One region of the Oceanospirillum sp. genome, then DNA from elsewhere that is predicted to be linked to it. Evidence: predicted binding sites of a transcription regulator. Region 1 holds the regulator's gene; each other region holds the start of a gene.
What was found. The regulator sigma-54, encoded in region 1, starts transcription at its own class of promoters, with help from an activator protein. The targets are predictions, from matches to a motif close to TGGCACNNNNNTTGCTNT.

Region 2: glnL (nitrogen regulation protein NR(II)) is a predicted target of sigma-54. The motif match lies at 993-1,010, and genes of this name have one in related genera.
Region 3: AC4GL5_RS03885 (acyl CoA:acetate/3-ketoacid CoA transferase) is a predicted target of sigma-54. The motif match lies at 850-867, and genes of this name have one in related genera.

The regions. Positions count from the first base shown of each region.
Region 1 covers NZ_CEYNZH010000010.1:65,472-67,745, forward strand. The annotation lists gene lptB (LPS export ABC transporter ATP-binding protein) at 1-513, shown strand, start outside; gene AC4GL5_RS06685 (RNA polymerase factor sigma-54) at 539-2,083, shown strand; gene hpf (ribosome hibernation promoting factor) at 2,168-2,274, shown strand, end outside.
Region 2 covers NZ_CEYNZH010000001.1:58,092-60,365, forward strand. The annotation lists gene glnL (nitrogen regulation protein NR(II)) at 1-944, opposite strand, end outside; gene glnA (glutamate--ammonia ligase) at 1,387-2,274, opposite strand, start outside.
Region 3 covers NZ_CEYNZH010000005.1:75,322-77,595, forward strand. The annotation lists gene AC4GL5_RS03885 (acyl CoA:acetate/3-ketoacid CoA transferase) at 1-765, opposite strand, end outside; gene AC4GL5_RS03890 (sigma-54 interaction domain-containing protein) at 976-2,274, opposite strand, start outside.

The DNA of each region.
Region 1 (2,274 bases):
ATGCACGGCAGAGCTCAGAAAGGTGTGGGCTACCTGCCACAGGAAGCCTCTATTTTCCGCAAGCTATCGGTTGAAGACAATATTCTGGGCATTCTTGAGACCCGCAAAGAGCTCAGTAAAAAAGAGCGTAAAGAACACCTCGAACGCCTGTTAAATGAGTTCAGCATTACACACATCAGGAAAAGCCTGGGTATGAGTCTTTCCGGTGGTGAACGCCGCCGTGTTGAAATTGCCCGAGCACTGGCGACTGAGCCCTCTTTTATTCTGCTTGATGAGCCTTTTGCCGGGGTTGACCCTATTTCAGTGAACGAAATTAAGTCGATCATTCGCCAGCTGAAAGCGCGAAATATCGGAGTACTGATCACGGATCACAATGTCCGGGAAACCTTGGATATCTGTGAAAAAGCCTATATCGTCAGTGCAGGGCAGATTATCGCTGAAGGCGATGCCGCCAACATCATGGACAACCAGCAGGTACGGGATGTCTATCTCGGCCATGAGTTCAAGTTATAACCACTTTGGGAATAAGCCGTAATCTATGAAACCGGCCTTACAGCTTAAAATTGGTCAGAGTCTGACCATGACACCTCAACTGCAGCAGGCGATACGCCTGTTGCAGCTATCGACTCTCGATTTACAGCAGGAGATTCAGGAAGCCCTTGAATCTAATCCTATGCTGGAGCTTGAAGACGAGTTTAATTCAGCAAATGATGCCACTGAAGCAAACTCAGATTCCGAGAGCAACAAAGAGGACCAGAGCAAATCCGAAAGTGAATCTGCCAGCAGTAATGAAAGTCAGGATGCTGAGCTGGAAAACTATACCGCAACAGCGGAAGACAGCTGGCAGGATTCGATCCCTGAAGACCTACCAGTGGACAGTGGCTGGGATGATGTCTATCAGGAAAGCCTCTATACTCAATCATCAGCCCCAAGTGATGATGACGGTTCCTATCTTGAGCAGCGCGGCATCATCACAGAAACGCTGCAGGACCATCTGCTCTGGCAATTAAACCTGTCAGGCCTGCCGGAATGCGATCGGCTGATCGCAGAAGCGATCATCGACAGTATTGATCCTGATGGCTACCTCTCGTCCCCGATCGAAGAGATCTATGAAGGCCTGCAAAGCCGACCTGAGTTCCAGAATAAAGAATACGAGCTTGAGATAGAGGACGTTCAGGCCGTTCAGGGATATATTCAGCACCTTGATCCGATTGGTTGTGCCGTTAAAGACCTGCAGGAGTGCCTGCTCGTTCAGCTGGAGCCTCTGGATGCTAACGCCTTCCTGCTGGAAAAAACCCGTAAACTGATCACCCTGCATCTCGACCTTCTGGGTAGTCGTGATTTCGCACAGCTTATGCGTCGTCTGAGAGTTAAAGAACCTGAGCTTCAGGATATCATTGAGCTGATCCGTAGCCTGAACCCTAAACCTGGGTCTTCTATTTCGACAGAACATGCTGAGTACATTGCACCGGATCTTTTTGTTACCCGTGAAGAGGATCACTGGAAAGTCGACCTGAACCCGGATATAGCCCCCAAAATTCGTATTCATGGTGCTTATTCTGGTCTGATCAAGCGGGCCGACAACAGCCGGGATAACACCTTTATGAAAAACCAGCTTCAGGAAGCACGCTGGTTCCTGAAGAGTCTTCATAGCCGCAACGAGACATTACTCAAGGTTGGCATTGAGATTGTGAAGCGCCAGCAGGCATTTCTTGAAATTGGTGAAGAAGGCATGAAACCACTGGTCCTGCATGACATTGCAGATGCCATCGGCATGCATGAATCCACCATCTCCCGGGTAACGACGCAGAAATATATCCATACCCCCCGGGGTATTTTTGAACTTAAGTACTTTTTCTCCAGTCATGTCGGTACTACCGCAGGTGGTGAAGCATCCTCGACCGCAATTCGGGCTATGATTAAGAAAATGATTGCCGATGAACCACCGAGGAAACCTTTCAGCGACAGTAAGTTGGCCAATATGTTGGCTGAGCAGGGAATTAAGGTCGCCAGACGGACCGTCGCCAAGTACCGCGAAGCGATGAATATCCCCCCGTCGAACGAACGTAAGAAATTGATTTAAAATCAATTTAGAAAAAACGCTTTGCAAATACCTGAAAAACGATACAATCAAAATTGCAAGACCGCGAATAATAAGGAGCTATTTATGCAATTGAATATTACCGGTCAACACCTGGAATTAACTGAAGCTCTGCAAGAGTACGTTTCTACCAAGTTTGAGCGTCTTGAGCGTCACGTTGATAACATCACTAA
Region 2 (2,274 bases), on a different contig from region 1:
TCGGCACGACCGGTCACCAGAGGATAAAAGAGTGTTTCCAACAGCTCCGGTGGTATGCCGGGGCCGTTATCAATAATCTCAACCTGACACAGCAGGCGGTGGCGCTCCGCACCTAAAGTAAACTGACGTTTGGCGCGGGTGCGGAAAATGATGCGCTTTTGTGGTTGATCTGTTTCTTCCAGCACCTGCATCGCATTACGGACGATGTTGAGAGTGGCCTGAATCAGTTGCTCCTGATCGCCAATCAGATCAGGCAGACTGGGGTCATAATCCCGAACCATCTGAATGCTGCCATCGGACTCGGCAGCGATCAGGGCACAGACATGCTCCAGGACTTTGTGAATATTCAACTGACTCAGGTTTGGCACCTTTCGCGGCCCCAGCATGCGATCCACCAGATTTCTCAGTCGGTCTGCTTCGCTGATGATCACTTCGGTATAGTCTTTAAGCCCTTCGTTCGGCAGTTCCCGCTCTAAGAGTTGCGCCGCCCCCCGGATACCACCAAGAGGGTTTTTGATCTCATGGGCCATCCCACGAACCAGGGTTCGTAGTGTTTCCTGTTGAGCCAGTAACTCTTCTTCTTTACTGATTTTTAATAAGCGATCCCGGGGTTGCAGCTCAACCACCAGACAATAGCCCTGCGGAGTCAGTACAGGGCTGACGGTATAATCAACAATATTCTGAGTACCGTTGGGCAGTACGATCTGGCTCTCCCTCTTGGTAAAAGGGTGGCCTGCATCAGCAGCCTGTTTCCAGGCATCCGGAGTGCTGTCATTTTCAAAGAAGAGCTGATCAACAGGCAGACCGATAGCCCGACTGGCACCGCACGCGAATAGCATTTCAGCTGCAGGATTGAGGTAGGTTAAGCAAAGCTTATGATCTACCTGAATGATGGCGGTGCTGAGGTTATCCAGCAGTAGCTTGTGGTTATCGGTTTTGCTCACGCCTGAACCTCCGGGGCGTTGGTCGGGTGCATCTGTGGTCTCTATGACACAGCAAAAAACGCACCAGTAAGAAAAAGTTTCTGAAAAAAGAGACTGTTGCGATAGGAATGCGCCTTTTGGGGCGATCACCATGAGTTTCTGGTGTTGTTGTTATGTCGATTCATAATCTCTGCGCACAACTATAGTGCATAGTTGTGCTTTCTGTGTGTTTTGCCTGACCTGTTCTTGGGCGTTTTATTTCTCTGAGCGGTGTTTTATTCGCGATACTTTTTTGGATCGGCTCTGCTTCAGGTGATGACTGGTATTTTCTGACCATCAGTCTTTACGATTGGCGCACTTTTTTGGTGCGTATGGTTTTTCAGGCATAAAAAAACCCCTGCCGTGGCAGGGGTTAAGTCTCTTCATTGAAGAGCGGAAGTTTGTCAGCTGGTAATCAATCAGCTTACACGCTGTAGTACAGATCGAACTCGATTGGGTGAGTTGTCATGTTTACACGTGCTACATCTTCATTCTTCAGTTCGATGTATGCATCGATCATGTCATCAGTGAATACGCCGCCCTTAGTCAGGAACTCACGGTCTGCATCCAGACATGCCAGTGCTTCTTCCAGAGAAGAGGCAACTGTTGGAATCGCTGCAGCTTCTTCAGCTGGCAGATCGTACAGATCTTTATCCGCTGGGTCGCCAGGGTGGATCTTGTTCTGAACACCGTCCAGAGCAGCCATCAGCAGCGCTGAGAACGCCAGGTATGGGTTAGCGATCGGATCAGGGAAACGAGCCTCAACACGCTTAGCTTTAGGGCTGGAAGTGTAAGGAATACGCAGAGAAGCCGAACGGTTACGGGCAGAGTAAGCCAGCATAACAGGCGCTTCGAAGCCTGGAACCAGACGCTTGTAAGAGTTGGTGCCTGGGTTACAGAAAGCGTTCAGTGCTTTAGCGTGCTTGATAATACCGCCGATAGCGAAAAGAGCAGACTCAGACAGGCCAGCGTACTGGTCACCAGCGAACTGGTTTACGCCGTCTTTCCAGTAAGACAGGTGAACGTGCATACCGGAACCGTTATCACCAACAACCGGCTTAGGCATGAAAGTAGCGGTTTTGCCATACGCGTGAGCAACGTTGTGAACCACGTATTTCAGCATCTGAACTTCGTCAGCTTTCTTAACCAGAGTGTTGAAGGCTACACCGATTTCGTTCTGACAAGCCGTCGCCACTTCGTGGTGGTGAACTTCTACGTTCAGACCGATCTCTTCCATCACGTTACACATGGTGGCACGGATGTCGTGTACCGAGTCAACTGGTGGAACCGGGAAGTAACCGCCTTTAACGCG
Region 3 (2,274 bases), on a different contig from region 1:
GTTATAGCTCTCAGCAAAGGTTTGCGGATGATCTTTCGCCGGGGCAACAATAACGTAATCCACTAGGCTTGCCGGAATACGCACCCGATCCGGTGTCAGCTGATGTTGTTCGGTCAGACGTTCCACCTGCACAAAGACTTTGCCGCCGCTGTTATGCACCGCCTGAGCGATAGCAAGACCATCAAGGGGCAGGGCTTCCCGCTCCATGGAGATATTACCTTCAGCATCTGCCGTAGTGCCGCGAAGCAGCGCCACATCCAGCGGGAAGCTTTTATAGAACAGGTAGTCCTCGCCATTAATCGGCATCAGCTGTACATGATCTTCTTCGCTGACCTGATTCACCTTGCCGCCATCCTGTCGGGGGTCGACAAAGGTGTGCAGGCCAACGCGGGTCAGAGTGCCGGGTTTGCCTGCTGCGATATCTCGATACAGATGACAGATAACCCCCTGAGGCAGATTGTAGGCGGCAATCTCGTTATTCATCGCCATACGGCCTAGTCCCGGCGCCAGTCCCCAGTGTCCGCCTAACACCTTCTTCACCAGACCTTTGCGGGCAAAGTGATTGAGACCCCGGGTTTGAGCATCACCCTGACCGGCGGCATAAACCAGAGACAGGTTGTTGGGGTGTCCGGTTTCCAGAAATCGCTGCTCAACCGCCTTGGCCAGTGTTTCGGCAAAACCGATGCCGATAAAGCCGCCGGTGGCGATTGTGGCATTGTCGTCGATGAGTTGGGCCGCCTGTTGGGCGCTGATTAACTTATCCATTGTGATAACTCTCAGATTGTTTTTGTTTTTCAATTTTGAAAAGTAAAAAAGCAGGCTCTTTCTGAGCCAGATCTGGAGTCAGCTATTACAAGGTTTGAGCCAGCTTGATAAAGTCCTTTAAAAACAAATGGTTAGGTGATTTGGTGGCTGAGGGCTGTACGATTTTTTGTCTAATAATTGCCAGGGGTGTCCACAAGGTTAGACAGTTTCTTATTTTTCAGACATTTTCTTGTTTTGCTGGCACCGTTTCAGGTGGTTATAAAAGGTAGCCCTTGAGATACCCAGACTTTTCGCTGCTGCGGTACGGTTGCCCTGATGTTGCTGCAGTGCCTGCTCTAATAGCTGACATTCATGACGTTGCTGCAGAGTCTTCAGGTCGGTTGGGGCTGGTTTTGAATCTGGCATCGGAACTGTGCTCTGTTCAGCCGGATCGGCTGAGGCCGGATTCAGCTGGTTGAGCGTTGAGATCGGGTCATCGGAACCCAAATCCTGTGGATTGATCTGCTCGCCTTCAGCCATCACACAGGCACGTTCTAAGCGATTGCGAAGCTCCCGTACATTGCCGGGCCAGTGGTAGCGGTTCAGCCAGTGAAGGGCGGAGTCCGACAGCTGGAGTTCCGGCAGGTGGGTTTGTTTCTGAATATCCGCCAGCAGGTGCTGAGCCAGCAGAGCGATATCTCCCTGACGCTGGCGCAGGGGCGGCAGATGAATCGGCAGAACATGCAGCCGGTAATAAAGGTCAGCACGAAACTGTCCCAGTTCCACCAGTTCTGCCAGATTCTTTGAGGTGGCGGCGATAATACGCACATCAACACTGATCAGTCGGTTCGACCCCAGCGCTTCTACTTCCCGCTCCTGAAGAACCCGCAACAGCTTGGCCTGCATCGCCAGGGGCATCTCTGCAATCTCATCCAGAAACAGGGTGCCGCCATCCGCCAGCTGGATTTTGCCGATCCGCCCTTTGCGATCTGCTCCTGTGTAGGCTCCGGCTGCTGTGCCGAATAGTTCAGCTTCTGCCAGAGGTTCCGGCAGTGCGGCCATATTAATACCGACAAATGGGGCGTTATGTCGGGGAGATGCCTGATGAATCCCCTGGGCTAACAGCTCTTTACCGGTGCCGGTTTCACCCAGCAACAGCAGGGTGGTATCCAGTTGTGCCGCCCGTTGCGCCTGACGTTTCATCTGGGTGATCTGAGGGGACTGACCAATAATGTCATCCAGCTGATAACGACTGGTACGCAGCAGGTTTTCTTTTTCAAAGTGGCGGCGCAGACGGGCAAACTTATCAAACAGAGGCTGAAGTTCATCCAGATCGTTATGAAAGATCAGCCCAAGCGCGCCGACAACGTCACCGGCCTCATTTCTCAGGGGCAGGCGGTTTACAACACACCACTGATTGTTAATCTCCATCAGGTCGACAAACATGGGTTTGCCGGTCTGTACCACTCTGGGCATCTGGGATGAGGGCAGGAGTTGTTCGACCGGTAGTCCGGCGGCATCCAGAGTATC